Regions from separate parts of the Bacillus sp. FJAT-53060 genome, predicted to be linked through region 4. Evidence: riboswitches for the same ligand, from Rfam matches in the RefSeq annotation. Region 4 holds a riboswitch; each other region holds the start of a gene.
The links. A riboswitch is a leader RNA that binds a small molecule or an ion and turns the genes downstream of it on or off. The one in region 4 is predicted to bind S-adenosylmethionine.
Positions count from the first base shown of each region.

Region 1: linked by a shared signal. The riboswitch ahead of metK (methionine adenosyltransferase) and the one ahead of mtnW (2,3-diketo-5-methylthiopentyl-1-phosphate enolase) in region 4 are both predicted to bind S-adenosylmethionine.
Region 2: linked by a shared signal. The riboswitch ahead of WAX46_RS07865 (methionine ABC transporter ATP-binding protein) and the one ahead of mtnW (2,3-diketo-5-methylthiopentyl-1-phosphate enolase) in region 4 are both predicted to bind S-adenosylmethionine.
Region 3: linked by a shared signal. The riboswitch ahead of WAX46_RS04010 (methionine biosynthesis PLP-dependent protein) and the one ahead of mtnW (2,3-diketo-5-methylthiopentyl-1-phosphate enolase) in region 4 are both predicted to bind S-adenosylmethionine.

Region 1 covers NZ_JBAWSW010000002.1:5,831-13,735, forward strand. Annotated here, with positions in the region: gene WAX46_RS01510 (DUF2584 domain-containing protein) at 35-277, shown strand; gene pckA (phosphoenolpyruvate carboxykinase (ATP)) at 314-1,900, opposite strand; SAM riboswitch class I at 2,127-2,261, shown strand; gene metK (methionine adenosyltransferase) at 2,456-3,658, shown strand; gene asnB (asparagine synthase (glutamine-hydrolyzing)) at 3,808-5,706, shown strand; gene WAX46_RS01530 (gamma carbonic anhydrase) at 5,848-6,363, opposite strand; gene WAX46_RS01535 (alpha/beta hydrolase) at 6,410-7,189, shown strand; gene WAX46_RS01540 (tetraprenyl-beta-curcumene synthase family protein) at 7,219-7,905, shown strand, end outside.
Region 2 covers NZ_JBAWSW010000015.1:48,998-56,902, reverse strand. Annotated here, with positions in the region: gene WAX46_RS07870 (methionine ABC transporter permease) at 1-154, opposite strand, end outside; gene WAX46_RS07865 (methionine ABC transporter ATP-binding protein) at 147-1,172, opposite strand; SAM riboswitch class I at 1,326-1,433, opposite strand; gene WAX46_RS07860 (SCP2 sterol-binding domain-containing protein) at 1,536-1,877, opposite strand; gene WAX46_RS07855 (thioredoxin family protein) at 1,998-2,300, opposite strand; gene WAX46_RS07850 (toprim domain-containing protein) at 2,313-2,657, opposite strand; gene WAX46_RS07845 (YusG family protein) at 2,789-3,025, opposite strand; gene gcvH (glycine cleavage system protein GcvH) at 3,071-3,454, opposite strand; gene WAX46_RS07835 (arsenate reductase family protein) at 3,520-3,876, opposite strand; gene WAX46_RS07830 (acyl-CoA dehydrogenase family protein) at 3,988-5,769, opposite strand; gene WAX46_RS07825 (acetyl-CoA C-acetyltransferase) at 5,784-6,959, opposite strand; gene WAX46_RS07820 (3-hydroxyacyl-CoA dehydrogenase/enoyl-CoA hydratase family protein) at 6,972-7,905, opposite strand, start outside.
Region 3 covers NZ_JBAWSW010000006.1:26,155-34,059, forward strand. Annotated here, with positions in the region: gene WAX46_RS03970 (hypothetical protein) at 1-215, shown strand, start outside; gene WAX46_RS03975 (YjcZ family sporulation protein) at 300-413, shown strand; gene WAX46_RS03980 (stage VI sporulation protein F) at 552-809, shown strand; gene WAX46_RS03985 (ATP-dependent helicase) at 826-3,135, opposite strand; gene WAX46_RS03990 (hypothetical protein) at 3,262-3,519, shown strand; gene WAX46_RS03995 (GNAT family N-acetyltransferase) at 3,600-4,037, opposite strand; gene WAX46_RS04000 (YjcG family protein) at 4,044-4,559, opposite strand; gene WAX46_RS04005 (esterase family protein) at 4,612-5,352, opposite strand; SAM riboswitch class I at 5,569-5,674, shown strand; gene WAX46_RS04010 (methionine biosynthesis PLP-dependent protein) at 5,753-6,871, shown strand; gene metC (cystathionine beta-lyase) at 6,868-7,905, shown strand, end outside.
Region 4 covers NZ_JBAWSW010000040.1:5,698-13,602, forward strand. Annotated here, with positions in the region: gene WAX46_RS13035 (pyridoxal phosphate-dependent aminotransferase) at 1-996, shown strand, start outside; SAM riboswitch class I at 1,041-1,142, shown strand; partial or broken gene mtnW (2,3-diketo-5-methylthiopentyl-1-phosphate enolase) at 1,250-1,498, shown strand; gene WAX46_RS13045 (aspartyl-phosphate phosphatase Spo0E family protein) at 2,083-2,325, shown strand; gene WAX46_RS13050 (ATP-binding protein) at 2,373-3,878, opposite strand; gene WAX46_RS13055 (MarR family winged helix-turn-helix transcriptional regulator) at 4,083-4,538, shown strand; gene motB (flagellar motor protein MotB) at 4,571-5,335, opposite strand; gene motA (flagellar motor stator protein MotA) at 5,328-6,122, opposite strand; gene WAX46_RS13070 (ATP-dependent Clp protease ATP-binding subunit) at 6,499-7,905, opposite strand, start outside.

The DNA.
Region 1 (7,905 bases), on a different contig from region 4:
AGAAAGAAATATAGAAAGTAGGGGGATTTTCATTATGGGAATGCCTGTTGAATTTAATACAATGATTGTCACGAAAGGGAAAGAGGTAAGAATTGAAGAAAATGTGTTTGAGCTCATGAAGGAAGGTTACCGCATTTATCCATTAAATATTCCGCTTGAAGTGCGTAAAACGAAAGATGGAGAAAAAACTGGGACAGCATTTGTTGAAAAGTTGGAGCTCACAGACAATGTCACCAAGGTAACTTATCGCCTTGTGTCATTGCATTCAACGAATTAAAAAAGCTGAGGAAATAAATCCCTCAGCTTTTGTTTTTTAGACGAGTGGTCCGCCTTTTGCTTCAATGTCACTTGCTGCATGGCTGAATTTTTTGAAGTTCTTTTTAAATTCAGTGGCAAGGAAGTGTGCTTTTTCTTGATAAGCATCTTGGTCTGCCCACGTTTTAGCAGGTTGAAGCACTTCATCTGGTACACCTGGAATATGAAGTGGAATGTGTAATCCAAAGATATCGTCAGTGATCAGTTCGGCATTGTCAAGGTCACCTTCGATCGCTGCCTGCACCATCGCTCTTGTATGAGCAAGATTCATTCGTTTACCCGTACCATAGCCTCCGCCAGTCCAGCCTGTATTCACAAGGAATACTTTAGCGCCGTGCTCATCGATTTTTTTGCCGAGCATTTCTGCATAGACGTGAGCTGGAAGTGGCAAGAACGGTGAACCGAAGCAAGTAGAGAACGTTGTTTCTGGAGACGTCACCCCGCGTTCAGTTCCTGCTAATTTACTTGTATAGCCGCTTAAGAAATGGTACATAGCCTGTTCTTTCGTTAAACGGCTGATTGGAGGTAAAACGCCAAATGCATCAGCTGTTAAAAAGACAATGGCAGATGGATGACCTGCAATACTTGGTTTCACGATGTTATCAATCATTTCGATTGGATAAGCAGCACGTGTATTTTCAGTAAAGAATGTGTCATCATAATCCGCTTCACGTGTTTCTTCATCAAGAACAACATTTTCAAGCACTGAGCCGAAGCTGATGGCTTTGTAAATTTGTGGTTCTTTTTCTTCACTTAAGTTCACACATTTCGCATAGCATCCGCCCTCGATATTGAAGACACCTGTGCCAGACCAGCCGTGTTCATCGTCTCCGATGAGCTTGCGGCTTGCGCTTGCAGAAAGCGTTGTTTTCCCAGTTCCTGAAAGACCAAAGAATAATGCGACATCGCCTTCTTGACCAACGTTTGCTGAGCAGTGCATAGATAGAATATTTTGCTCAGGCAGCAGATAGTTCATCACAGAGAAAATGGATTTCTTCATCTCTCCTGCATATTCTGTTCCGCCGATGAGAATCGTCCGTTTTTCGAAAGAAACGATAATAAACGTTTCAGAGTTTGTTCCATCTGTTTCAGGATCTGCTTTAAAGTGAGGGGCAGATAAGATGGTGAAAGGTTTTTCGTTTGATGATGGTGTTGATCCGTCAGGTCTGATAAATAGCTGCTTTGCAAAGAGATTGTGCCATGCAAATTCGTTTACAACTGTAATCGGCATACGGTATCTTTCATCAGCGCCCGCGAATCCTTCAAAGACAAATAGTTCATCACGTTCTTTTAAGTATGACACAACCTTTGTATATAAACGATCAAAAGCGTCTTTAGAGATCGGCTGATTCACTTGACCCCAATCAATTTTATGCTCAGAGCTATCTTCTTTAACGATAAATTTATCTTTAGGTGAACGTCCAGTGTAGGCACCAGTTGTGGCACGGACAGCACCTGTTGATGTCAAAACCCCTTCATGACGGGCCAAAATCTTTTCAACAAGTTTCGGAACAGATAAATTTTGGTGCGTATTTCCTAATGAGAGCAATGACTGCAAATCTTCTTTTAAATCCACTGAGTTCATAAAAAACCCTTCCTTTACCGTTGAATTTGTTTGTTTCAATTAGTATAACACATTAATAATAATAGTCTATACTATTTGAATGTTTTTGTGTGTGTTTTTTCATTTCTGCAATGAAAATATGCTTTTTGGTGATGCTAATCATGAGGTAAAAAAAGAGGGAAGATAATTCCTATGAAGCATTGACATGACGCAAGGATTTAATATAAGATATCTTATTGAACGGATACTCTTATCCCGAGTTGGTGGAGGGACAGGCCCGATGAAGCCCAGCAACCGGTTTCTTATGAAAAAGGCATGAATATGCTGAGAAACCAAGGTGCTAACCTGATGCAAGGTACAAGAACACCTTGAGCGATAAGAGTGAAAGGCATGCGATCTCAGACCCTTTCCTCACAATGAAGGAAATGGTTTTTTTATTTTGGGGAAACCCTATGAACAAATTGCCAATAACATCTCTAATATAAATGTTTTCATATAAGAGGGAACGAGTTCCGTATCATAATTGGAGACCTCATTTTGGGATGATGTGGTCTTGTACAGGAGGAAATAGCCATTATGAGTCAAAATCGTCGTTTATTTACTTCAGAATCAGTGACGGAAGGACATCCGGATAAAATCTGTGATCAAATTTCAGACAGCATTTTGGATGAAATTTTAAAGAAAGATCCAAATGCACGCGTTGCCTGTGAAACTTCTGTAACAACCGGTCTCGTATTAGTAAGCGGTGAGATTACAACGTCTACTTATGTCGATATTCCAAACACGGTACGTGACACGATTAAAGAAATTGGCTACACACGTGCGAAATATGGTTTTGATGCGGAAACATGTGCGGTTCTTACGTCAATTGATGAGCAGTCTGCTGATATTGCGCAAGGTGTAGACAAAGCACTTGAAGCACGTGAAGGAACAATGACCGAAGAAGAAATTGATGCAATCGGTGCAGGTGATCAAGGGCTTATGTTTGGTTTTGCAAACAACGAAACAGAAGAGCTTATGCCGCTGCCGATTTCACTAGCGCATAAATTATCTCGTCGTTTAACAGAAGTTCGCAAGGATGAAACACTTGCATATCTTCGTCCAGATGGAAAAACACAAGTAACAGTTGAATATGATGAGCAAAACAAACCTGCTCGTATTGATACAGTGGTTATCTCCACACAGCATGCACCAGAAGTGACACTTGAACAAATTCAAAGCGACATAAAAGAGCATGTGATTAACCCTGTGGTTCCAAGTGAACTGATTGATGAAGAGACAAAATACTTTATTAACCCAACAGGTCGTTTCGTGATCGGTGGACCTCAAGGGGATGCTGGTTTAACCGGACGTAAAATCATCGTTGACACGTATGGCGGCTACGCTCGTCATGGCGGCGGTGCTTTCTCTGGAAAGGATGCAACGAAGGTTGACCGTTCTGCGGCATACGCTGCTCGCTACGTAGCGAAAAACATCGTAGCAGCTGGCCTTGCAGATTCTTGTGAAGTACAACTTGCTTATGCAATTGGTGTAGCACAGCCTGTATCGATTTCAATTGATACATTTGGAACAGGAAAAGCGTCTGAAGAAAAGTTAATTGAAGTGGTTCGTGTGAACTTTGATCTTCGTCCGGCTGGCATTATTAAAATGCTTGACCTGCGTCGCCCTATCTATAAACAAACAGCTGCATACGGACATTTTGGCCGTCACGACTTAGATCTTCCATGGGAAAAAATAGATAAGGCAGACACGCTTCGCAAAGAAGCATTAGGACAATAAAAACATATTAAACCGCTTATTTTAAGCGGTTTTCCTTTTGATTAAAAAAATTTTAACAAAAAGCATAAAAATGTGAAACGAAATAGGGCAAAATACTGTCTAATTATAGGTCTACTTTTAAAGAAATAACATAACGTGGAGGCAATAATATGTGTGGGTTTGTTGGTGTATTTAATCACCGTCCATTGTCCGAAACTACAGAGCAGGAAGAGTTAATTAAACAAATGAATCGTCTCATCGTTCATCGTGGTCCAGATGATGAGGGATACTTTCATGATGAGCATGTAGGTTTTGGATTTAGACGTTTAAGTATAATAGATGTTGAACATGGAAAGCAGCCTTTTTCTTATGAAGATGAAAAATATTGGATTATTTTCAATGGAGAAATTTATAACTATGTGGAGCTGAAGGAAGAGCTTGTGAAAAAAGGCTACACGTTCAGTACAGATTCTGATACAGAAGTCCTTCTTGCCACATACCGTCATTATAAAGAAGAAGCGGCTTCTAAGCTTCGCGGAATGTTTGCATTTTTAATTTGGGATAAAGAAGCACAGCTATTATATGGCGCAAGAGACCCTTTTGGAATCAAACCGCTTTATTTTACACAAATAGATGAGAAGGTGTACTTTGCTTCTGAACGCAAAAGTTTAATGGCTGTGAATGAGAACATCTTATTTGATGAGACCTCTTTGCAGCAATACATGTCTTTCCAGTTCGTTCCTGAGCCAAATACACTTGATCAAAAAGTGCTCAAAGTGGAGCCAGGCCACCAGTTTACGTTGCGTCCTCACCAAGACATTGAATTTAAAACGTATTGGAAAGTTCAATTCAAACCTGAACAAACACAAGAGCGGAAATTAATAGAAGAAGTGAGAGATGCAATATATGATTCTGTGAAGGTACACATGAGAAGTGATGTGCCTGTTGGTTCGTTCCTATCAGGTGGTATTGATTCTTCCTTTATCGTGTCTGTGGCAAAGGAATTTCACCCTGAGTTGAAGACGTTCTCTGTTGGCTTTCAGCAAGATGGTTTTAGTGAAGTGGATGTGGCAAAGGAAACAGCTGATAAGCTGGGCTTACAAAACTTTAGTGCCGTTATTTCCCCAGAGGAATATATGAACGAGCTTCCGAAGATTGTCTGGCATTTAGATGATCCGCTAGCTGATCCGGCGGCGATTCCACTTTATTTCGTCGCAAAAGAAGCGAAGAAACAAGTCACAGTTGTTCTTTCTGGTGAGGGAGCGGACGAGCTGTTTGGTGGATATAATATTTACCGTGAGCCTCTTTCCTTAAAGCCATTTGAACCTGTTCCATCCATGCTGAAAAAGCTTCTTCTTCGTCTTGCGCGTTTAATGCCAGAAGGAATGAAAGGGAAAAGCTTTATCGTTCGCGGCTGTACGCCACTAGAGGAACGATATATCGGCAATGCGAAAATCTTTGAAGAGCCAGTGAAGAAAAACCTATTAAAACAGTATGATCCGAACATCACGTATCGTGACGTGACGAAGACATACTTCGAGGAAAGTGCAGGTTACAGTGATATTAACAAAATGCAATATGTTGATATTCATACGTGGATGCGCGGGGACATTCTGCTGAAAGCAGATAAGATGACAATGGCGAACTCTCTTGAGCTTCGTGTCCCATTCCTTGATAAGGTCGTATTTGAAGCGGCCTCTAAAATTCCAGAAGAGCTGAAAACAAAAGATGGCACAACGAAATATTTATTGCGTAAAGCAGCAGAAGGCATTGTGCCAGACCATGTGTTAAATCGTAAAAAGCTAGGTTTCCCTGTTCCAATTCGTCATTGGCTGAAAAATGAGATGAACGCTTGGGCGAAAGACATCATTAAAAATAGTCAAACAGATGAATACATTAACAAGGAATATGTTCTTGATTTATTAAAAGAACATTGTGCTGGGAAAGCAGATCATAGCCGTAAGATTTGGACAGTCCTCATCTTTATGATGTGGCACAGCATTTATGTGGAGCGGAGTATTGATCCACAGCACTTGAATCACCAACAGAAAGAAGTCATCTTTAGTTAATGAAAAAAGGTTTTCAGCTTTCTGCTGAAAACCTTTTTTGTCATGATAGGAAGTGGTGTATACGGGTAAAATAACAAGAGTTCATAGTTATTGCTTAATATCCTGAAAAAAACATGATAAAGTGAATATACACGTATGATGTTAACGCGATAAAAGGGAACGATAGTATTGTCCTTTTTCTACATATTCTCTGCGGATACGGTCCATGTCTTGGATATCTTCATCTGTTAACAGACGAACCACTTTGGCTGGACGGCCAAAAGCGAGTGATCCTTTTGGGATGACTTTTCCTTGCGGGATGAGACTACTTGCACCGATAAAGGCACCTTCGCAAATTTCCGCACCATCGAGAATGATAGACCCCATGCCAATGAGGGCATTTTTTCTAATGATTGAGCTATGTAATGTGACTTGGTGTCCAATGGTAGCACCATCTTCAATCAGAAGTGTTTTTCCAGGACTTTGATGCAGACAGGATAAGTCTTGAATGTTGACGTTTTTTCCAATTCTTACAGGAGCGACATCACCTCTAATGACGGTTTGGAACCAAACGCTCGAATATTCTCCGATCGTGACATCGCCAGAAATGGTGGCGTTATCTGCGACAAAGACCGATTCATGAATCTCAGGTGTAAACTGATGATATGGATAAATCACTTTTTCGACTTCCTTTCTTAATACAACATTTGTGAGGTGTTTACTTTTGTGGACTTGGCATGCTGAAAGACCAGTTGGTACCATTGTAATTGTCCATGGTGCTAGTGAATATCATGGCCGATATAAATGGCTGATTGAAATGTGGCGTCATGCAGGCTATCACGTCGTCATGGGTGACCTTCCTGGGCAAGGGACCTCGACACGTGCACGTGGCCACATCCGATCCTTTCAAGAATACATTGATTCAATAGATGAATGGATTGAACATGCGAAGTCATTCAGACTTCCTACATTTTTACTTGGGCACAGCATGGGTGGACTTATTTCAATTGAATGGGTCAAGCAGTATACCCATACGAAGATTGATGGACTTATTTTATCATCACCTTGTTTAGGTCTGCAATTTAAACCAAAGAAGCTGATGGATTTTGCGTCAAAAGGTCTAAATGTGCTGGTGCCGTCTTTTAAGGTTGAGTCGGGGCTGTCAATTGAACTTGCCACGCGGAATCAGTCTGTGATTGAGGCCGATTCAAATGATTCACTATATGTGACAAAGGTGTCAGTTCGCTGGTACCGAGAGTTGGTGAAAAATATCGATGCAGCGATGCAGCCAACGAATGTTTTTCGCTCAATTCCTCTCCTGTTAATGCAAGCAGGTGATGATAAAATCGTGGATAAAACGAGGGTGATCAAATGGTTCAATGGCATTGAATCATACAATAAATCTTATCGTGAATGGGAAGGGCTGTATCACGAAATTTTTAATGAGCCTGAAAAAGACGATGTGTTTAATGCGGCAAGAGCCTTTACAGATCAATATATCTGATTGTGAGCTTAAGTTGGGGGTGAAGTGATTTGTCAGTACCAGAACGTCCTTTTGCACTGATGACAAAGGTGTATAAAGATATTTTTCCGCTTGTTCATCAGGAGCTAAAGAAGTGGCGGGCTTATGCAGAAATGATTGAAAATGAAGAACTGAGAACGCAAGCACTAGCAAGCATATCCAGTAAAACATTTCACTGTGAAGGAGGAGGTATCTTATCTCTTCTAGCAGGTGAAGCAAAAAAAACATGTATTGAATTCATTGTGGCGTACCAAACGATCAGTGATTACTTAGATAACCTGTGTGATCGCAGCACGTCGCTTGATCCAAAGGACTTTCATATGCTGCATCAAGCGATGAGAGATGCGCTTGATATTCATGCTGAACTCAAGCCGTATTATCAATTCCGTGATGACCAAGAGGATCATGGGTATTTACATGCGCTTGTCCGTACATGTCAAGACATGCTGTCAGGCTTAGAGCATTATCCTATCATTCAGCCCTATTTACACACGCTGTGTGAGTACTATAGTGATTTGCAAGTACATAAGCACGTGGTCCCTCATGAGCGTGTGCCTCGATTAGAATCATGGTTTCGCCAATATGAAAAGGATTTGCCGAAGATGGAATGGTATGAGTTTTCAGCATGTGCAGGATCAACGCTAGGCATTTTCTGTCTTGTGGCATATGCACTTCAGCCTGATTTTACAGAGAAGCAG
Region 2 (7,905 bases), on a different contig from region 4:
AAAGGCCGCCTTTGCTAGTTAGAAATAGCAATAGTCCAAGGATGATACCGATGACAAAAGCAAATGCTAGTGAAATGAGCGTCATATAAACCGTTTCACCCGTTGCATTCCAAATGACATCTAGGTCAACGTTCGGAAACCATCTCTCAAACATGTGTCATCACCTCGATTTCAACCTGTTTGCTCTGGATATAGGCGATGGCTTTTTCAACCTCGTTCTCATCTCCATTCATATGGATAAAGAGAGTTCCAAACGCGCCTTCCTGCGTTTGAGAAATCTTTCCTTGCAAGATGTTCACTTCGACCTTGAAAGATCGAATGATTTCAGTGATCAGTGGCTGTTCCGCAGAATCGCCGATAAAGGACAACCGTACTACCTGACCTTCTTTCACTCGCTCTAAGACGTGCTCGATTGTTTCTTTCGCTTCCTCTGGTTCAGCAAGCTGTTTCACAAATCGCTTCGTCATTTCTTCCTTCGGCTGTCTGAAGACGGGTAATACTTCGCCTTCTTCGACAATGCGTCCATTTTCCATCACTGCCACACGATGACAGATTTTGCGAATGACATGCATTTCGTGTGTGATCAGCACAATTGTTAGCCCTAATCGTTTATTGATATCGGCCAAAAGCTCAAGGATCGAATCTGTTGTTTGCGGATCAAGCGCAGACGTTGCTTCGTCACAAAGAAGAACTTTGGGGTCATTCGCTAATGCTCTCGCAATACCTACACGCTGCTTTTGTCCACCACTTAGCTGAGAAGGATAAGCATTTTCTTTTCCTTCTAAACCGACCAATTTAATCAGTTCATTTGCACGGGCTCTCCGTTTTAACGTCGGTACACCTGCAATCTCAAGGGGGAACATAATATTTTGTCGCACTGTTCTCGACCAGAGTAGGTTAAAGTGCTGGAAGATCATGCTAATTTCCTGTCTTGCTTTACGAAGTTTCGCATTCGATACTTCATTGATCCGATTGCCTGCCACTTCAACAATCCCTTCTGTTGGCAGCTCCAGACCGTTTAGTAGGCGAATAAGGGAGCTTTTCCCTGCCCCGCTATACCCGATAATTCCGAATATTTCACCTTTATCGATATCCAAGTTGACGTCTTTCACGGCATTAACATTTCCGCTTTTTGAATGATACGTTTTAGATACATTCTGTAAATGGATCACAGTCTGTTCACCTGCTTTCTTGCTGAATCTATAGGTTGCCATCACATTGTTCATTTATTCTTCTTACTGTCATGACTCAGCTTGACGTCAGGTCAGTAAAAAAGACCTAACTGCAACGCAAGCAGAAAGGCCTTTTATTTCAAATACGCCTTTCTCTCATCTTTCAAAGCGTTGCGGCTTTGAGTGAATTGGCACCATTTCAGCTATGCTGATGGTTGCCGGGTTTCATAGGGCACGTCCCTCCACCTCTCTTAATAAGAGAAAATATGTTGTTTTATGTGATGTTCATGTTTTTACTAACGTAGAATATCATGCTATCTCAGATATGTCAACGCTGTAAATCACTAATTTCCAAGTAAACGACTACGTTATCATCTTTCTGAAAAAACCGTTCGTCAGCCAAAGCACGGCCTCTAGTCTAAGCAGCGCGCGGAATGATCCTTTCACCTTGACTTGTCCCCGGCTAATCAGCTGCTGTAACGACAGATCACCATCTAATAATTGAAGAATTTCTTTTCTCTCACCATAAAAGATGAGATCCGATAACTCAATTGCAGGCAGTTTCTTCACTTCACCACGTTCATCCACAATCAGTGTACAAGAGTCAGTTTCCGCCTCAAATGTAATCTTCAAGGATGATGATGGGAGCAGCGGCTTTAACAATAATTGCTGCTTTGTGTTTCCATGGGCTTTCACATTTTCCACATGTATAACCTCCCTGTCATTTGGTTGTACATAACATTTCTCTACTAACATCGGCTTGTCCTTTATAAATAGCTCGACAAATTTTCAAATGAATTGCTTGAAATATGACAAAAAACCGCTTTATTTAGCGGTTTCAATCATTTCATGAAGATATGGAACTGAGTGAAAGGCATAGCCTTTTTGTACGATCTCACCCTTTTTAAACAGAAGATAGCAAGGTACACTTTCGATCTCAAATGCTTTCGCAAAACTTGGTGAATAGTTTAAATTGTTCTCGTAAAATGGAACATTCGGCTGCATCGCGTCTACTACTGACAGCATTTTCTTTGCCAGTTGGCATGTTCCGCAAAATGGTGTATATAAGTACAAAAGAAATAAATCGTCCTCTATTTCCTTGAATGCATGCTCTTTAATCTCTTTCATATACGTCCACCCTCATAAATATTTGGAATGAACATCAATGTTTGCAGCTAATAGGATAGATGCAATGTGGGCTGACGGTGAAGCGGCCACTTCGCGGTACGTTCTGTCGACAAAAAGATGAAGTGCTTCAGGGAATTCTTTTCGAAATTGCTTCCGCAGTTTGTCCCCAGCATCGTCACTGTCTGCTAATATGTAAACGTCTTTCCCTAATAAATCGTCCACAAGCTGATCCAGCTTGGATGTACTGATGGTGCCATTGGTGCAAATGATGGTAACAGGTTCACTTATGACTTCTTTTAGCTTTTGTTTGTCCGATTTACCTTCTACTATGATGACCTTTTCTATCTCGACATTCATGACGATCACCCGGCCCTTTTGACGTTGATTCACTTCTTCCTTAGATTACAATCTTTCATTCAGGTTGTAAAGATTGGGCACTTGGTCACTAAAAAGACTGCAGCATGTACTCACTGCAGCCTAACCTGTGATTAGCACCAGCCATTTTCATCGTCACAGTCTACATATTTTTCAGTTCCATGGGTCAATGTATCGGACAGACGATAAAAGCGATTTTGATCATAGGAATAACCCGATTTTAACTCATATTGATTTTCACTAATCATCGTGCCAATCTCTTCATTTAGATAGTAAAGCATCATGCCACCTTCTTTGAATCGCCCAGTGACATGCTCTGTTATATCCACCTGTTCTTTTTGAAAGGACAAATTGGACACCCCCCCATAAAGGTAGAGTGTCCAATTTCACAAAAATTAGTCTTCTTTTGTCATTGCTTCATATTGCTCAGCTGTCATTAAGCTCTCGATTTCAGATGCATCAGCTGGTTCAACAACAATCATCCATGCTTGTTCGTATGGAGAGTCGTTTACGAATTCTGGGCTGTCATCTAGTTGATCGTTTACTTCGACGATTGTGCCGTTGATCGGTGCGTATAGTTCAGAAACAGTTTTCACTGATTCTACACTTCCGAAAGGCTCGTCCGCTGTGATTTTGTCTCCTACTTCAGGAAGCTCAACGAAAACGATATCGCCTAGCTCAGATTGAGCGAAATGAGTAATACCGATACGCACCTTATCTCCTTCTACCTTGACCCATTCATGTTCTTCTGAATAACGTAAATCTTTTGGTGTGCTCATTCAATACCCTCCAGTCTATTGTTTCCGCCTATATTGAAGATACCACAATCTGAATGAAAGTTACATCATTTCCAGACGCTTTTAAATGTATCTTCATTAAATCCAACTGTTACTCGTTTACCTTCTGTTGTAATCGGACGCTTAATCAGCATTCCGTTAGACGCAAGTAATTCTAGCTGCTCGTCCTCTGACATTGCAGGAAGTTTATCTTTCAGCTGTAACTCTCGGTAAGTTTGTCCGCTTGTGTTAAAGAATTTCTTCAACTCTAAACCGCTTTTTTCGTAAAGTACTTTTAGTGTTTCTTTATCAGGCGTCTCTTCGACGATATGTATGCTGTTGATGTCTTTATTGTGTTCTTCAAGCCACTTTTTTGCTTTTCGGCATGTACCACAAGTTGGGTATTCGTAAAAATCTAAAGCCACCATTATCACCTCCTGCAAATTGTGACAACATTTTATCACAAAATATTTTAAAAACCTAAATGTATGCTTACAAAAAGGTGCGGAGTTGTATCCGCACCTTCAAATCGTTTTTTATACGAAATATTTGTCTGCTTCAAAGATACGTTTAGCCACCTCACGCTTTTTGGCGATGACATTGATCGGGGTGAATCTTGTCAGCTTGCGAAGAGCTGACAGGCTCATGCGGAGTGAATCCCCTTCCTCCATGGCGATCAAGGATTCTTTTGCATGTGCTTCAATCTTTAAAAAGGCTTCCTGTGTAAAAATTTGTGTGTAGGCTAGCTTTTGAGCGTTCTTTTCTGAACCTGATGTAGCGATTGCCTTTTCTGTACGTAAGATCGCTGATTCAGCAGCAAACATTTCATTCACGATATCCGCTATATTCACAAGTATTTCTTGCTCCTTTTCTAGCGCTTTCCCGTACTTCATCGTTGCCATACCTGCCACCATCAAGGCAATCTTTTTCGCATGGACGAGCAAATATTTTTCTTGATCGAGCGGCTGATCACCCGGCTCTTCCGGCATCATCATCATGAGCTCTTCCTGCAAGGTTTGAGCTTTTTGAAGAAGAGGAAGCTCCCCTTTCATCGCTTTCTTCAAGAATGTGCCTGGCACAAGCAAACGGTTGATTTCATTTGTTCCTTCAAAAATACGATTAATTCTTGAGTCACGATAGGCTCTTTCGACCTCGTATTCTTGCATGAATCCATATCCGCCGTGTATCTGCACTCCTTCATCCACAATATAATCTAATGTTTCGGAGCCAAGCACTTTACAGAGAGAACATTCAATTGCATATTCAGCAATAGATTGCGCAATTTGTTTCCCATCCTTTTGCTCCTCTTCACTTAATAGACCCATCCGCTGTTCAAACAAGCCCACTGTGCGGTAAACAGCACTTTCCATGGCATACAGCTTTGCTGACATGTTGGCTACTTTTTCACCAATTAAGCTAAATTGAGAAATAGGCGTTTTGAACTGCTTACGCTGGTTGGCATATTCTGCTGATAATTGAATGACTCGTTTTGAAGCACCTATAGTGCCGACCGCCAGCTTGTAACGACCAATATTCAAAATGTTAAAGGCAATGACATGCCCTCTTCCGGCTTCACCAAGTAAATTCTCTTTTGGTACTTGGGCATCTTCCAGAATTAATGTTCTCGTCGATGATCCCTTAATACCCATCTTTTTCTCCTCTGGTCCAGTTTTGACACCTGGAAAATCCTTTTCTACGATAAAAGCAGAGAAGTGTTCTCCGTCAATCTTAGCATAAACGACAAAGACATCTGCAAAAGCGGAGTTCGTGATCCACTGCTTTTCTCCATTAAGGACATAATGTGTTCCAGCTTCATTCAGTACAGCAGTTGTTTTTGCCCCAAGTGCGTCAGACCCTGATCCTGGCTCTGTCAGTGCGTACGCCGCAATGGTTTCTCCAGAGGCGAGCCCAGGCAAGTACGTTTCCTTTTGTTCTTGATTTCCAAACAACACAATTGGCAGAGAACCGATGCCAACATGGGCGCCATAGGAAAGAGAGAAGCTACCTGCCCTTGCGAATTTTTCAGTAATGATGGCTGAGCTAACCTTATCTAACCCAAGTCCTCCGAATTCCTCTGGAACGTCAGCCCCAAGTAGTCCAAGCTCTCCAGCTTTTTTTAAGAGCCGAACAGAATGCTCGAATTCATGATTTTCAATTTGTTCTATGTGCGGGACAACATCTTGTAAAATGTAATCCTCTGTTGTCTTCCCTATCATCTGATGCTCATCAGAGAAATCCTCGGGCGTAAAGATATGCTCATAATTCGTCTCATCAATTAAGAAACTGCCACCCTTTTTTACATCTTCCATTGCTTTCATCCTGAATTCCCCCTTTAGATCAATTCAAAAATGCCTGCGGCTCCCATTCCTCCACCAATACACATCGTTACAATGCCAAATTGCTCGTTTCGTCGTTTCATTTCATGAATGAGTGACAGCGTTAGTTTCGTTCCTGTACAGCCTAACGGGTGTCCTAACGCAATCGCCCCTCCATTGACATTCACCTTCTCTTCATCTATCCCTAAATGGCGAATGACTTGTATGGCCTGAGAGGCAAAGGCTTCGTTTAATTCAAATAGCCCAATGTCCTTCAGCTCAAGTCCAGCAATTTTCAACGCACGCGGAATGGCTTCAACCGGACCAATTCCCATGACCTCAGGTGGTACACCGCCAACAGCAAACGCTCTAAACTTAGCGAGCGGCTGAAGAGAAAGAGAGGACGCTTTTTCACGATCCATCATCATTACACACGCCGCACCATCACTTGTTTGTGAGGAGTTTCCTGCGGTCACTGTGCCTTTTGTTGAGAAAGCGGGACGTAAGGTTGAGAGGATTTCCTCTGTTGTGCCAGCTCTCACGCCTTCATCCTGTGAGAACGTAAATAGATGTTCTTCTAATTGATACTGCTCTCCTACCCGTCTTTCCGTCACATCAACAGGCACAATTTCATCTGAAAAATTCCCTTCCTGTAATGCCTGTGCTGCCTTTTGATGACTTCTCACCGCAAAGGCATCTTGATCTTGCCGGGTAACCTGATACTTTTGTGCCACTTGCTCCGCCGTGTGCCCCATGCTCATGTAGTATTCAGGCGCTTGCTCTGCCAAAAGTGCATTTGGGCGAATGGAATGTCCCATCATCGGCACCTGTGACATAGATTCGACTCCTCCGGCTAAAACGGTTTCTGCTTGCCCCAGCATAATCCGTTCACCAGCGTAAGCGATAGACTGAAGACCGGACGAACAGTAGCGGTTAATGGTGATGGCAGGAACGGTATAAGGCAGCCCTGCTAATGCACCAATATTCCGGGCAACATTTAATCCTTGCTCTGCTTCTGGTGTTGCACACCCGATAATTAGATCATCAATTTCCCCATCATAATCACCGGCACGCTTTAATGTTTCTTTCACACACAATGCGCCCATATCATCAGGTCGAACGGTTTTTAATGATCCTTTTTTGGCCTTTCCTACTGGTGTTCTTGCGCCAGCTACAATGACTGCTTCTCTCATTTTGACTCCCCCCTAGTTACGTAAAGGTTTTCCTTTGACGAGCATGTGCTGCATGCGTGCCTGTGATTTCACTTCTCCTACAAGACTTAAAAAGGCTTCTCTTTCAAGCTCTAATAAATATTGTTCATCCACCTCTGTACCAAATGGCAGTTTTCCGCCAGAAATGACATAGGCCAATTTTTTCGCAATGGTCATGTCATGCTCTGAAATGTATCCAGACAGTCTCATATTTTCAGCAGCTAATATCATCGCTGCATAGCCTGTTTCCCCCATGACTGGCACCTTTTGCTTGAGCGGCGCACGATAGCCCGCTTCATCAAGAGAAAGAACCAGTTGTTTCGCATCATAGATTACATGATCACCGTTCATGCTCATCCGATCACTTGCACGTAGCATCTTCATATCACGAGCTTCTTCTGCTGATGTTGATACTTTGGCCATGGCAATCGTTTCAAAGGTTTGCAGCGTGGCATCTTGTATAGCCGTCGCAGACTGCTTAGTCGCTCCTTGTAGGTGGCGAAGATATAATTCTTTGTTTCCTCCGCCGCCAGGAATCAATCCGACCCCCGCTTCAACAAGTCCCATGTACGTTTCACTGGACGCTTGTATAGCCGCTGCCGGCAGACAAAGCTCCGTCCCGCCTCCTAACGTCATACCAAACGGTGCAACAACGACTGGACGCTCACTATATTTCACCTTCATCATCGCCTGCTGGAATCGGCGAATCACAAAGTCAATTTCAAAGAAATTATCGTCCTGCGCTTCCATTAAAATCATGGCAAGGTTTGCGCCAACACAGAAGTTTTTCCCTTGGTTTCCGATGACAAGCCCTTTATAATTCTTTTCCGTTTCATCTACAGCACGATTGATCATATCAATGACATCTAGTCCAATCGCATTGCTCTTAGAATGGAATTCAAGCAAGGCGACATCATTACCGATATCA
Region 3 (7,905 bases), on a different contig from region 4:
CATTCGAACAATTAATCGGCTCTTTGTTCACTAAACCTCATGATGGGAAAGAACAAGCGTATGAAAAGGTTGAAATGGATCTAGCTAATAAAGCGAATGATCTTGAGCAGCACTTAAAGGTATTTGGCGAGAAGATGGACGCCTTTGCGAAAGAAACAGAGGCATTCATGATGCGTCATGGAGACGCAGATTATGTATTTAAACAGCAGAAATAAAATTTCCGCACTTTTTTATCTGATCGTCCAAACCATTTCTTGTTTTTTTCATATTTTGTAATGGAGTAGAGGAGGTGCTTAAATATGGGTTGTTACGGTTACGGTGGCGGCTATGGCGGCGGTTATGGTTCAACTTTTGTTCTTGTCGTCGTGTTGTTTATTCTTCTCATCATCGTTGGTGCTTCTTTCTTTAACTAAACAGTCAGAAGGTGAGGGAAGCAATGGGGAAGCCTTTTGCTTTCCTTTCTCTTTGGTCAAACAAGGCAGTAGGATAGGCACATATCTCCCCTATTTTCATATAGTATGGTGATTACTCCACAAAGAGGAGGCAAATGAATGGATAATAAATTCTTTAAAAGTGTCGAAAATAAAACAGGTGTCAATATGAATGATGTCTTTAAGCTTGCAGGATCGTTGCAAAATGCCAACTTTAAAGATGAGGCCACTGTTCGAGGTGTTATTAAAAAAGTAGCGCAGCTTGCGAACAAACGTGTACCTAAAGAAATGGAAGACAAAATCGTCCAATCGATTACAAGTGGAAAAGAAAAGCTTGATTTCAATACAATCGCTAAAATGATGAACAACAAAAAATAAACAACAGGCTCTCCAGTCAAAGGGGGGCCTGTTGTTTTTGTGTGAACAATTCACGGTTTTTCTTCAGAAGAGGGTACAAAAAACGAGAATGATGAGCGGTTTTTCCTCTTCTAAAAGAAGGGACAGATAGATAGAGGTATTGTTCTGCTCTTGTCATGGCAACGTATAATAAACGCCGCTCTTCTTCAAGGGCTTCTTCATCACCATTTCTTAGTTCATCAAGTGCGAAATCATGAGGTAGTGCACCGTCGATCACACAAGTGATGTACACCGTTTGGAATTCAAGCCCCTTTGCGCGGTGGATCGTCATGAGCTGAACACCTGGTTCGTCTGTTTTTTCCTTTTCGGCAGATTTCATATGTTCAGCATGTGAGAGAAAGGCTTCAATCGTTTCAAAGCGTTTGGCGGCTGTTTTCACATCACGTACATCATCCGCCCCTTTTTCAAGCACATTTGTATCGTTCACACGTTTTTTTAAGTAATCGCCAAGTCCCATCTGTTGTTCAATAAATGCCACAGCGTCAGACGGCTTTAACGTTCGTAAAGTTCGGAAAAGAGGAACGATCGATTGGAGCTTTTTACGCTGAAACGGCTGAATGTCTGTTAGTTTTCCAAGCGCTTCTACCATTGAACAATCTTCCGTAATGGTCAGGACCTTTAGAGTATTCAGTGTCTGTTGCTTTAAAAAGAAAACCGGCAGCAACTGTTTCATTGCAGCGACATCATCTGCATCTTGACTTAAAGAAAGAAAGGCGAGCAGTATCCGAACCATTCGTCTGCTGTAAAAGGCTTTGACGCCAGCATCCGTCTCATATGGAATGGCCGATTGATGAAGCCGTTCATAAATGGCGCGTCCGCCTGTTTTGGTCCTAAACAGCACACAGAAATCATTCGGCTTTGCTCCGTTTTTCATTTTATCCAGAATATCTGCTGCGATCATGGTCGCTTCCTCTTCCTCATCATATGGATAAAAGAGAGTCGGAGGGACTTTCTCAGCACGAACGGCTTTTAACGTTTTCTCATAACGATGCTGATTTTTTTTAATGATGGCATCTGCACTTGCGACAATTGTATGGTGAGAACGGTAATTCGCATGTAAATGGACGATCTGAGCGGAAGGATAGTCCTGCTTGAAATCAAGAATGAAAGCGGGATTACTTCCTCTAAAGGCATAAATGGCTTGATCATCATCACCGACACAAAATAGCTGCTCGGATTCTCCGGCTAACAGTTGAATTAATTGATATTGAACCGGATTAATATCCTGAAATTCATCCACCAAAATATACTTGAATCGTTTTTGATATCGTTTGAGGAGTTCAGGCTGTTCAGTCAGCATGTGTAAGCAGGCAATCGCCATGTCATCAAAGTCAAATTGCTGATTGTCTCTTTTTTGCTGTTCATACAACTGATAGATCGTCCACATTTGCTTTTCCCTTTCATCTTTCAGCTCAGGAAGTTCGTCTGGTAAAAAAGCATTTTTCCAATAACCAATCGATTGTAGCACCTGATCGGTTGGATACTCTTTCTCATCAAGCCCTTCATTCATGAGCGCTTTGCGAATGTACTGTTCCTTTTGCCAGTCAAATTTGATTAGGTGCTGGCCGTTCCATCTCTTCGGATCATCATGAAGCAGCATTTTATAAAAAAGACTGTGGAAGGTGCCCGTCACGACCTGACTCTCTTGTGAGGGATGAAGCTGGTATTGCTTGCGCAGCCTTTCTTTCATCTCACTGCTTGCTTTTGTGGTGAAGGTCACGAGTAATATATGATGAGCGGGCATTTGATGGTGCGAAATCAGATAAGCTGCTCTAGCCGTCAGCACCCTTGTTTTCCCGCTGCCGGCACCAGCAAGCACAAGCATTGGACCGTCTTGATGTGTCACAGCTTGAAGCTGCGGTGTACTAAAGGTGATTTGCGGAAAGAGGTCGATGGTATGTACATGTTTATTCTCTTCTAAATGGATGGCTTCGCTCAAATGAACCAACCTTGGTTCCTGCCAGTCAAACGATTCCTTCGTTTGCGAGATGATCTGTTTGCCAGTTGGAAAACGGAAGCCGTCAAGTTCTTTGTAGGAAGCACTTTCCTCTGGTTCTGTCGTTTTCATGTCTTGTTGTTCTTCAGCCTTTTCGCACATCTCCTGCTGAGACGTTTGCTTATGAATAAAGGTAGGTTCTTCATGTATATTTAATCTGAAAAAGACGGGTTGTCCGCAATATGGGCAAGATAAGTGCCCCTTTTTTCCCTCATCATAGAGGAATTGATAATGTTCTCTCGAATACATATGTAATGAGATCGTTCGATCATGTCGTCGTGCGCATTTCAAAGCTAGTCCTCCAATTGTCAATCAATCTTAAAAAGAAACAAATCTAATCATATCAAATGAAGCAAGTTTCATACAGTCATAATTAGGGAATAGTAGAATAGAAGAGAAGCAAAGGAGGCGTTTTTGATGGGATATATAGCCCCGATTCAGCCGGATCTGTATTTTCAGTATAGCAACCGTCCTGCTCCTCAGGATAAAGAAGACTATGCGAAAGTGACAAAGGTCACGCGCACTTTTCATGACAAGGTATACAGAGAGCTGGAGAAAAAAGAGGACTTAATGACAGAAGCAGAAAAGAAAGTTCAGCAAAAAAAGCGGGAACGCTTTGTGCGAGATATGTTTATGGAAGAAGGAAAGGGCATTTATATCAATGTCTATATATAAATGATTGCGCTTTCTTACCTATCCGAATGATGATGAATCTAGAAAAGCCAGAGCATCCATGATGCCCTGGCTTTACTTTGTTATCTAGCAGATAGTGTTTTTGTCATTTTGACATGTGTGATACCTGCTTCTTCAAACGGTTCAGAAATGGCTTTGTAGCCTTTCTTTTCGTAGAAAGGAAGAGCTTGGACTTGTGCATGCAAGACAGCTTCCTTTGCTCCTTTAGCAATAGCTTCGGTCTCTAGCGCCTCTAATAGCTTGTGGCCAAGGCCGAAAGAGCGCGCCTCTTTTAACACACAAATCCGTTCAAGCTTTCCCTTTTGACCTTCAATGATACGTAGTCTAGCAGCAGCCTGTGGCTCTTTGTCATCATTATAAATGACAAAATGGATGGCTTCGTCTTCTAGTTCATCAATTTCGATCTCTAATGGGACTTCTTGTTCTTTCACGAAAACTTCTTTTCGAACGTAATATGCATCTTCTCGTTGTGTTTGTACTTTTGCGATGACTGTTTTCAAATGTCTTTAACCCTCTTCTCCTAAAATAAATGTTTCATAAACGGTCCAAGATCCATTGTCTAATTGATATAAAAGGTGGAAGCGATCAACCGTTTCTTCATGATCAATCTTTCTCAGCTTTAATGTGCCAAGTACGTCTGAATGCTCATCATCTGATAATTTTTGAGCCACTGTTACATGCGGAACAAATGCATATTCAGGTGTACCAGCAAGTGGATCAGTGTACAATTTATCATTTAGAGCCGTTAATTCCTGGTTCGGTTCTATTTTCATATATATGACGTTGTTTACAGGAGCGAATGAACTGAATTTTTTAATACGTAAGGTAATAGGAGAGGCATTTTTTGCATAATCTCGTAGGGTTGAGACGACCTCAGCTGCTTCTAAATCCGTTAACTCAAAAGGTGTTCGTAATGTTAAATGAGGCGGTATGAGTGAATAGTTCGGATCATAACGTTTTCGATAAGAATTCGCAATATCTTGCAATTTTTTTGATGGAAATAAAACAACTCCGTATTTCATCATGTTCCCTCCTGATTAATAAAGTATTTATTATTCTTTATTATAACAAAATTCAGTTGTTAAACGAATATGGGAGAATTCTTTTTAACGAAGGAGCGATGAGCGGCTGCCAAAACGTCCATTTGTGATCACCTTCGAATGTCTCAAATAAATAATCCGCACCAGACTGTTCAAGAAGGGCCTTTAAGTCTTCGTTCGGTTTGATAAAATCAAGCACTTGACCATCGGTTGTTTTCACTGCCGTTTCTTCTGACCCAATTTGATGAATAATGGCATAATGAGAAAGAGATGTTGATTGTTTAACTGCTTGTAAGACCGTCTTATCGACGTAAGGAGACTGCAAAATCAACCCGCCAAATAAAGAAGGGTAATCAATGGCTGTCATGAGTGAAATCGTAGCACCTAGTGAATCACCAATAAACGTACGTCCTGATCCAATTTGATACGTTGGATAGTGTTCATCAATATAATGGACAAGTTCATTTGCCAAAAAACGTTTATACGCTTCAAACTTTTTGCCGTCTGGATGATAGGTATTTCGCCTTTCAGTGACATTTTCATACGGAATCCCAATAATAATCGAGCGTTCGATTTCTTTGTTTTGCATAAGTTCTTCCGCCTGTCTGCCTATTTTACCTAAGCGGAAATAATCATGACCATCTTGTGCAATGATGACATGATATGTATAAAGGGGAGAGTAATTGACTGGCAAATAGATTAAAACTGTCATGTCCGTCCCAAGCTCTTTTGATTGTAAAGTTTCTTCTTGAATGATTCCTGTTTTCTTCACCATAATCCATTCCTCCAGCTAACCAAATTCATCATAAGTGAAACGTTTCCATTCATTGTAACATGAAAAACAGCGTTGTTCCTATATACTAACATGCAATCAAATCTACTGACATCCAATCTGCTACAAAATACAGAAAATTTTAATTAATTGCTACATTTCCACTTGAAAAATGAGTTTTAATGCGTTACATTATTAAGAATTAGTACAGACAACACATTCTTATCGTGAGAGGTGGAGGGACTGGCCCTTTGAAACCTCAGCAACCGGTGATATACCAAGGTGCTAAATCCAGCAAGCAACTTTTTTGCTTGGAAGATAAGAGGAAGCGATTAAACCCCTTCTTCTTATGAAGAAGGGGTTTTCTGTTTTGAAATCAGATATTTACTTAGGATGGTGTCAAATGACAGAACATGTGGAAACGAAATTAGCCCAAATTGGAAACCGTAGCGAAGAGGCGACTGGCACGGTCAGTCCCCCTGTTTATCTTTCAACAGCATACAGACATAGAGGCATTGGTGAATCAACAGGGTTTGATTATATTCGGACGAAAAACCCAACAAGACAGCTCGTAGAAAATGCGATTGCTTCACTCGAAGAAGGGACGGCCGGTTTTGCCTTCAGTTCGGGAATGGCTGCTATTCAAACGATCATGGCTCTATTTGAGAGCGGAGATGAACTGATTGTTTCATCAGATTTATATGGCGGTACATACCGTTTATTCGAGAACGAATGGAAAAAGTATGGCCTTCGTTTTTTATATGATGATTTTTCAGATGAAGACTGTTTACGCTCTAAAATCACGCCAAACACAAAAGCCGTCTTTATTGAAACGCCGACTAATCCACTCATGCAGGAAGCGGATATTCAAAAGATTGCGAAGATTGCAAAAGAACAGGGCGCTTTGGTCATTGTCGATAACACCTTTTACACACCAGTCTTGCAAAAGCCGATTACGCTTGGAGCGGATATTATCATTCATAGCGCAACCAAATATTTAGGCGGACACAACGACGTCCTTGCCGGGCTTGTGGTGACAAAAGGGGAGCAGCTATCTGAGGACATGTTCCAGCATCAAAACGCCATCGGAGCGGTTTTATCTCCATTTGATTCATGGCTTTTAATGAGAGGGATGAAAACGTTGGCTCTTAGAATTAGACAGCACGAGGCAAATGCGAAGGAGTTAGCCGACTTTTTAGAGAAGCAGCCAGAAATCCAAGATGTCCTTTACCCAGGCAAGGGGGGGATGCTGTCATTCCGTGTAGTAAAAGAAGACTGGGTTAATCCATTTTTAAAGCAGCTAAAAACGATTTGTTTTGCAGAAAGCCTTGGTGGAATCGAAAGCTTCATTACGTATCCTGCCACGCAAACGCACATGGACATTCCAGGGGAGATTCGCATTGCAAACGGTGTGTGTAACAAACTGCTCCGTTTCTCTGTTGGGATTGAGCATGTAGATGACCTGAAAGCCGACCTTAAACAGGCACTATCAAAAGTCAAAAAGGAGGTACACGCAAAATGACCACACACGATTGGACACTCGAAACAAAACTAGTTCATAATGCCTTTAAAACAGACCGTTCAACAGGTGCAGTTAGTGTACCGATTCAGCATGCGTCAACGTTTCATCAAAGTAGCTTCGATGAATTTGGCCAATATGACTACTCCAGATCAGGGACCCCTACACGTCAAGCATTAGAGGATACCATTGCAGCGTTAGAAGGAGGAACAAGAGGTCTTGCCTTTGCCTCAGGCATGGCAGCCATTTCAACCGCTTTTCTCCTTTTATCAAAAGGAGATCACGTCCTTGTCACTAGAGATGTGTACGGCGGAACATTCCGTATGATTACACAAGTCCTTTCGAGATTTGGCATTGAGCATACCTTTGTGGACATGACGGATTTGAATGAAGTCAAACAAGGTATTCAATCGAATACGAAGGTCATTTACATGGAAACACCGTCAAACCCAACACTAAATATTACGGATATTCAAGGCGTTGTCCAGTTTGCGAAAGAGCATGACTGTCTGACTTTCTTAGATAATACGTTTTTAACACCTGCTCTCCAGCGGCCGCTATTCCTAGGCGTTGACGTTGTGCTGCACAGTGCAACGAAATTTCTAAGCGGTCACAGTGATGTGCTGTCTGGCTTAGCGGTGGTCAAAGACGAGGAGCTGGGAGAGGAACTATATCAGCTGCAAAACTCCTTCGGTGCTGTCCTTGGCGTTCAGGATTGCTGGCTTGTGTTAAGAGGGTTAAAAACCCTTCAGGTCAGATTAGAAAAAGCAAGCCAAACGGCATTAGAATTGGCTTCATTTCTGAAAGAACATCCTGCGGTGAAAAAAGTATACTACCCAGGCTTAGATGACCATCCAGGTGCGCAGATTCAGCGAAAGCAAGCAAGCGGAGCAGGAGCTGTTCTCTCGTTTGAATTAGAAAACAAAGCGGCGGTTAAAGAATTGGTCGCGAGTGTCACATTACCTGTATTCGCTGTCAGCCTCGGCGCTGTCGAATCGATTCTTTCCTACCCCGCAAAAATGTCACATGCCGCCATG
Region 4 (7,905 bases):
TACTCCTCATTCCGTGGAACAGCAAAATTAAAAAAAGCCGCCGCTGTCTTTTATGAAAGAGAATATGGCGTCACGCTTGACCCAATGACGGAGATTGCGATTTTATTTGGCGGGAAAGCGGGACTTGTTGAGCTGCCACAATGCTTACTGAATCCTAATGATACGCTACTTGTTCCGGACCCTGGTTATCCTGATTATTGGTCAGGTGCCGTGCTTGCTGGAGCCAACATGGTCACCATGCCTCTGCTTGAAAAACATCAATTTTTACCTGATTACAATCTATTGTCAGAGGATGATAAGAAAAAGGCAAAATTGATGTACTTAAATTATCCAAACAATCCGACTGGCGCCACTGCAAGTCGTGCATTTTTTGAAGAAACTGTTACTTTTGCGAAAGATTACAGGATGTGTGTTGTTCATGATTTCGCATATGGCGGTATTGGATTTGATGGTGAAAAGCCTATCAGCTTCTTGCAAGTAGAAGGAGCGAAAGAGACAGGAATCGAAATTTTTACATTGTCTAAAACATTTAATATGGCAGGCTGGAGAGTAGGTTTTGCTGCAGGTAATCCGTCTGTGATTGAAGCCATTGAGCTTTATCAGGAGCATCTGTTTGTGTCACTTTTTAAAGCGACACAAGATGCAGCAGCAGAAGCACTTTTAGGTGATCAAACGTGCGTAAAGGTGCAAAATGATCGATATGAGAAAAGACGTAATACGTGGATCGCTCTATGCAAGGAGATTGGCTGGGACGTATGTGTACCGAAGGGGTCGTTTTTTGCTTGGTTAAAAGTGCCTGATGGGTATACATCTGAATCTTTTTCTGACTTATTATTAGAGAAAGCGCATGTAGTCGTTGCGCCGGGGAATGGCTTTGGTACACACGGTGAAGGCTACGTCAGAGTAGGCCTTTTAACAAGTGAGGAGCGGTTAAAAGAAGCTGCTGATCGAATCGCTTCATTGCAGTTGTTTGAAAAAAAGTCATTGTCAACGTAAAAAAATGGTGCGATAATTCAGCCAATATTTAAGAAAATTGAATATTCTTATTAAGCATAGGCAGAGGGACTAGCCTAATAAAGCCCGGCAACTGACTTCCATGAAGCATGGTGCTAATTCTTGCAGCAAGCGCTGAGAGATAAGATTCGGATGAATGAGACGAAACCTCTTTAAGGTGCTGACCAAGCACTTAAAGAGGTTTTTTTATTGACATAAGCAGGAAGCAATCGAAAAGGGGATTCCTAGTGAGTGAATTACAGCAACATATGTACAAACACACCGAGCGGATGAACAAATTGACCGAAAAGCGGAGCATATCGCGTTTGGATTAACGATCGGGTGAAAATGGCCTTTATCAATTAGAGGTGAAAATTGCTTGCCCTGAGGCAACTTTTCAGCTGACATACCCGCCGTTTTAACGTCGATTTTTGGAAAACTTTCACTAGATAGAAAAAATAAAGCTTGTCGGTATAGACTTTTCGGCAGATTTAAAAGAAGTCTGACTATTTAAAAAAAAACATATGAAGAGAAAGGGTTCGCACGTTATATGCAGTCAATTTAGCTGGTAGAACCTTCGATTTTAAAGGTCGAGCAAGGAAGGCCGATTGGAGCTGATGCGAGAACACATTACTTGAGAACGAACAAGAGGCGGCAGTTTATTTAGAAAAGCAAGGGGTTATTTATGAACATTGGGATATTGAAAAACTACTAAATCAGTTATCATAAAAGTATAATTTAACATAACAATAAAAATAAGTAATTTTGGCTGTTTTGCAAAAGGAAATTCGAGACATATACAAAGCGCAAGACGTGATCTCTTAATCTGCTTTTTTAGGAAATTAGGTATAAAATGAGAAAGAAAATAGTTGATATTGATCTTTTGCATAGGATAAAATTCTGTTTAATCCAATATGTCAGTCCTGCCTGTTCAAATTTGAAGTTTACCCAGATATGTTTGGGTAAAAGTTCTTTGGCTGTAAAAAATTAAATAAAATAAGCACATTTTATTTAATTTACAAATAAGGTATAATTTTGGTGTCGGAAATTTAGAGAGTAGCAGATGAATTCATTGCGGGAGCTGAGATAATGAATATGTATGTAAGGAAAGAACAGTTGCTAATGTCAATTGATGAGAAGAGAAAACAGATGGTAGAAGCTGCTCAAGTGGAAGGGTATACTGGTGAGACGACAATCAAATACAGTCAAGAACTGGACAATCTGATGAATGAGTACCAGCATCTTCTTTTTCATGAGAAACATTCTGTTACCTCCTTTCATGATCTTGTGTCCCAAATGAGTCTCTTATCTGTGAATCGTCCCTCTTACTGACATGAAAAAACCGGTCTTGCATAAGCAAAACCGGCTGTATGCTTCAGCTAAAAGGATTGAGCGGAAGGGAGAATGATCATAACCGTTGTTCCTTTATTCACTTCGCTATGAATATCGATTGTCCCGCCATACATCGAAATGATTCGCTTACACACGACAAGCCCAAGGCCGGTTCCTTTTTCCTTCGACGTAATAAATGGCTGGAAGATATGCTTTAGCATCTCTTCTGGAATGCCTTCACCCGTATCTTTCACTTTAATGATGACATGTTCTTTCTCAGCTTCAATCACAATCTTCAAATGACCGCCATTTGGCATAGCTTCTAGAGAATTTTTTGCTACATTTAATACGACTTGTTTAATGTGATCCTTCGTGCAATATACACCAACATCTTGAATTGTATTGATTTGCAAATCAACCTCGACATTATAAAGGTTAGCCTCAGAGAAAACGATCGGCATAATTTCACTCACAATTTCTTTCACCGAATTATTCTGCCATTTTTCTGCAGTTGGTTTTCCTAACACAAGAAACTCACTGACTATTTGGTTAATCCGTTTAATTTCTTCCTCTATAACAGAAAAATAGAGCTGATCTTCTTCTGAATGATACTTCTTTTGCAGTAGCTGTATAAATCCGCTGATGCCTGTTAATGGGTTGCGGATTTCGTGCGCCGTACTTGCTGCGAGTGTTCCAATCAATTCAAGCTTTTGCGCTTCATTTTGATGACGCTCCTGCTGGGTTTGCCTTCTTAAAATGATATATTGGACAAGTGTGAATAGAATATTTAATAAAATAAATGCACTGGATAAGGGAAACAACATAACAGACAGCACTTCACTTGTTGTAGCACGCTGAGGATAAACCTCTAGCTTCCAGCTGTTTTCATCTAAATATGTAGACACGGTGCTGCCTTTTTCTGATGCTGGCTGCGGTCCACTTGTAAACACAACATGGCCATTCTGGTTCAGCATCTTAAAATGAAGCTCTGGATTCAATACATTCATAATGTTTTTTAAATAATCAATTTGAATGGCTGCGACTAGCACATTTGTGACTTGTTCGTTTTCATCCAAAACTGGTACACAAATGGAGAGAATCCGCTGTTTTGTAATTCTACTCACATAGTTATCCGTGATCACGGTCTGCTTTGTCACTTGAATGCGCTTAAAATAATCTCTGAAGGATAGATTGATTTTTTCCTTTAACGGTGTGGTGCTTGCTGTTACATTTCCTTTTTTGTCTAGGAGATACAAGCCTGAAAAACGAGGTTCTTGTTTATAAATTTTATCTAGGATGTTCTTTACTTTTTTCGTTTCCAATGGCTGGTCAAATCCCATGGAAAGGGATGATAATCTCGCTTCTGTTTCACTAATTAAATAATTCATTTGGTTTTTGTGAATATTTAACATAATTGTAGCGGTTTGTTTGTTTTTTAAATCAATTTTTTCCGTTTCTTTTTCGTAGATAAAATAACTAATGATTAGGGTTGGAATCATCACCAAAATAAGGTATAGTCTGACCTTCTTCCAAAACCCTTTCAGTATTCTCATCATTCATCGCTCCAACGTTTTACCTAATAGACTTATTATAGCATTGAAACTATCTATATTACGATCACTTGTGTAATTTTTAAAAAATTAGGTGATTCGTTCTGGTCTCATTTTCATGCTAATAAAGAATCAAGATGTTGACATTTTACTTATTCTTTATTAATGTCACATTAGTGGGGTGCATTTTATAAAGGATGATAAAGAATGGAAAATCTTAATGTTGAGAAATCTTTGAAATTATTTATTGTATTATCACGTGCCTATCGTTCAATTAATCATCACATGAACAAACATATAGTTAAGCACGGTCTGAATCCGACTGAATTTGCTGTACTAGAATTGCTATATCATAAAGGTGATCAGCCGCTACAGCATATTGGCGATAAGATTCTACTAGCAAGCGGAAGTATCACATATGTGGTCGATAAATTGGAGAAAAAAGAACTTCTAAGTCGTAAGGATTGTGCGGATGACCGCAGGGTGACATTTGCACATATTACGGAACAAGGACGAGCTTTGCTTGATGACATCTTCCCAGATCATGCGAAAGAAATCCATGAGATGATTAGTGTGCTAAGTGAAGAAGAGCAGGATGCCTGTATTGATATGCTCAAACATGTGGGACTGCGTGCAAAACATTTATATGATCATAAAGAATAAACATATAAAAAAGAAGCCACTGGCTTCCTTTTTTATTTCCCTTTTTTCTCAATTGGTAAAATGAGTACTTCTACGCGTCTGTTTTTACTTCTGCCTTCCGCTGTATTGTTTGAGGTAATCGGCTTAAATTCACCGTACCCTTTTGTACTAAAATTCTCTTGGTCTAGGTTGCTGTTCTCTAGTAGAATATTTAAGAAGTTGACAGCACGAATGGCGCTTAAATACCAGTTGGATTTAAATTCTGAATTTCTGATGGGTACATTATCTGTATGTCCGCTAATGACAATGTCATGTGCGGGGTTAATGACGAGCAGCTTTGAAATTTCTTTTGCTAACGGGACATCTTGTGGACGAATGACCGCTCGGCCAGAATCAAAGAAAATACTGTCTTCAATTGTAATAAGCAAACCTTCATCTGTGAGCTTTGTTTCAAGTTTAGACTCAAGGTTTTTATTTGCAATGAATGAATCCACTTGTTTTTTTACCTTTGTGAGTACCGCGTGATCTCGGGCTTTCGCTTTGGCTTCTTCATCTTCCTCTGCTGATTTCTTGATTTGATTACTGTTTTCGGTTTCCTCAGTGCTTTGCATGCTTGATTGATCCATAACACCAGTACCACCAGTAAAGACAACATTAAAAGACTTGGCCATCTGTTCATATTTTGCAGCATCAATGGAACTAGATGCAAAGAGCACAATGAAGAGGGCGAGAAGAAGCGTCAGAAGATCGGCATAAGGGATAAGCCAAGACTCATCTACATGTTCATCGTGATCATGTTTTTTACGTTTCCTAGCCATTCTGTTTTTCTCCTTCTTCAATGACAAAATTTGCACGTTCATTCGCTGGTAAGTACATCGAAAGTTTTTGTTCAATGACTTTTGGAGATTGCCCTTCAAGAACAGAAAGAATGCCTTCAATCATAATAAGACGAAGTTTGACTTCTTCTTTGGATTTACGTTTAAGCTTGTTCGCAAATGGATGCCATAAAACATACCCAGTAAAAATCCCAAGCAGTGTGGCAACGAAGGCAGCACTGATGGCGTGTCCTAGTTGTTCAATATCTCCCATGTTTGCAAGTGCAGCAATCAACCCAACAACTGCGCCAAGTACACCAAGAGTTGGTGCGTATGTTCCTGCTTGTGTAAAGATTAATGCACCTGACTGATGTCTTTCCGACATCGCATCGACTTCTTCTGTTAATACGTCTCGAATAAATTCTGCACTTTGGCCATCAACCGCCATGCTTAAGCCGTTATTTAGGAAATCATCATCTACTTCCTCAAGATTTGCTTCTAATGCTAAAAGACCTTCACGACGAGCAATTTGTGCCCAGTTTGAAAAAAGAGGGATCATTTCTTGAATCGTTGGTAGCTGGCTGTCTTTGAAAATTTTTCCGAACAATTTTGGCGTTTTCTTAATCTCACTAGATGGGAATGCAATGACAACAGCTGCAATGGTCCCGACAATAATTATCAATATAGCCGCCGGGTTGATAAGAGCGGTTAGACTCACACCTTTCAAAACTATACCGACACTCAGTGCAATAAATGCTAAAATAATACCAATTAACGATGTTTTGTCCATTATCTCACCAAATCCTTTAACTATCTTTTTCTATAGTTAATATCGGTGTGTTCTAGAAGGGTTTTAGTCAGAATATAAAATTAAGACAGTTTCTGTGAAGAAATTTTGACGAAACCGCTTTCTATACACCGTAAAAAGAAACCCCTTCTTTAATAGAAGGGAATTTCCAGTTCATTAATTTGAGTCGCTTTTATTTAAAAGTAGTTCTTTTAATTTTTCTTCATACATGATTTTGATAAGGTCATAACTCCAGTTCATCATGTGATCCACCTCCTTTTCTTTTATCGTAAAAGAAAAGAGCCAGGTGAGCGTCAGCTTACAGGTGGAACTTAGCCATCACAATATGATGGAGCTTTTCATCCTCCTTAGGATGTACTTATCCTTTTTTCACAACAATTTCATCATGTTCAACATCAACTGTAAAACCAGAAAGATGTTCTTCTTCAAGCAAGATCTCAGTCATTTGATCCTCGATGTGCTCTTGAATGGTTCTTCGTAATGGACGGGCACCAAATTGAGGATGATATCCAAGCTCTGCTATTTTTGCTTTTGCTTCGTTTGTAACGTGAACGGTTAGATTTTGCTCTTTTAATTGCTCTGATAGCTCATTGAGCAGAAGATCAACAATTTGAACTAAATCGTTTTTGTCTAATGAGACAAAATGAATGATGCTATCAAAACGGTTCAAAAATTCTGGTTTGAAATAGGTGCTGAGTGAATCAATTAGTAATGGTTCCTCAATCGATTCTTTCTGATCAGACTGGAAGCCGACTTTGACTGTTTTATCATTGCTGCCTGCATTACTTGTCATGATGATGACCGTGTCTTTAAAGCTGACGGTTCTACCTTGGCTATCTGTTAATCGGCCATCCTCCATGATTTGCAAGAACATGTGCTGGACATCAGGATGTGCTTTTTCGATTTCATCAAGCAAAATAATGCTATATGGTTTTCTGCGGACCTTTTCAGTGAGCTGACCAGCTTCATCATGCCCAACATAACCAGGAGGGGAACCGATGATTTTGGATACGGAATGTTTCTCCATGTACTCACTCATATCTAAACGTATGATGGCATCTTTTGAACCGAATAATTCTTCAGCTAACGTTTTGGATAATTCGGTTTTCCCGACACCTGTTGGTCCAACGAAGAGGAAGGAGCCAGTCGGTCTATGTTTTGCCTTTAAGCCAGCTCTGCTTCTTTTTACAGCTTTCGCCACTTTTTCAACCGCATGTTCTTGACCAATGACTCGCGCTTTTAGGCGGATGTCAATTTCTTTCAATTTTGTTTGTTCGTCTACTAGCAGTTTGCCGACTGGGATGCCTGTTTGTTCTTCCACAATGGCTTGAATGTCTTCAGTTGTGACGACATGTTCTTTGTGATTTGTTTTATTTTGAAGTCTTGATTCAATCGCTTCTTCTTCATCTCGAAGCTTCGCTGCTTTTTCATATTGTTCTTCTTTTAAAGCAGCTTTTTTTTCTGCGGCGATTTGCGCAAGACGGTTTGTCAGTTCATCTTCACTTGTTACATCAAGGGTGAGGTTCGCTTTTGAACCTGCTTCATCCATTAAATCAATGGCTTTATCCGGTAAATGGCGGTCTTGAATATACTGTGAAGATAACTGAACGCACGCCTTAATGGCTTCGTCAGAATAGGTGACACCATGATAGGCTACATATTTATCTTGAATTCCCTTTAAGATCTCGATTGCTTCGACCTGTGTTGGCTCGTCAACGATAACTGGCTGAAAGCGTCGTTCAAGTGCGGCATCTTTTTCAATTTG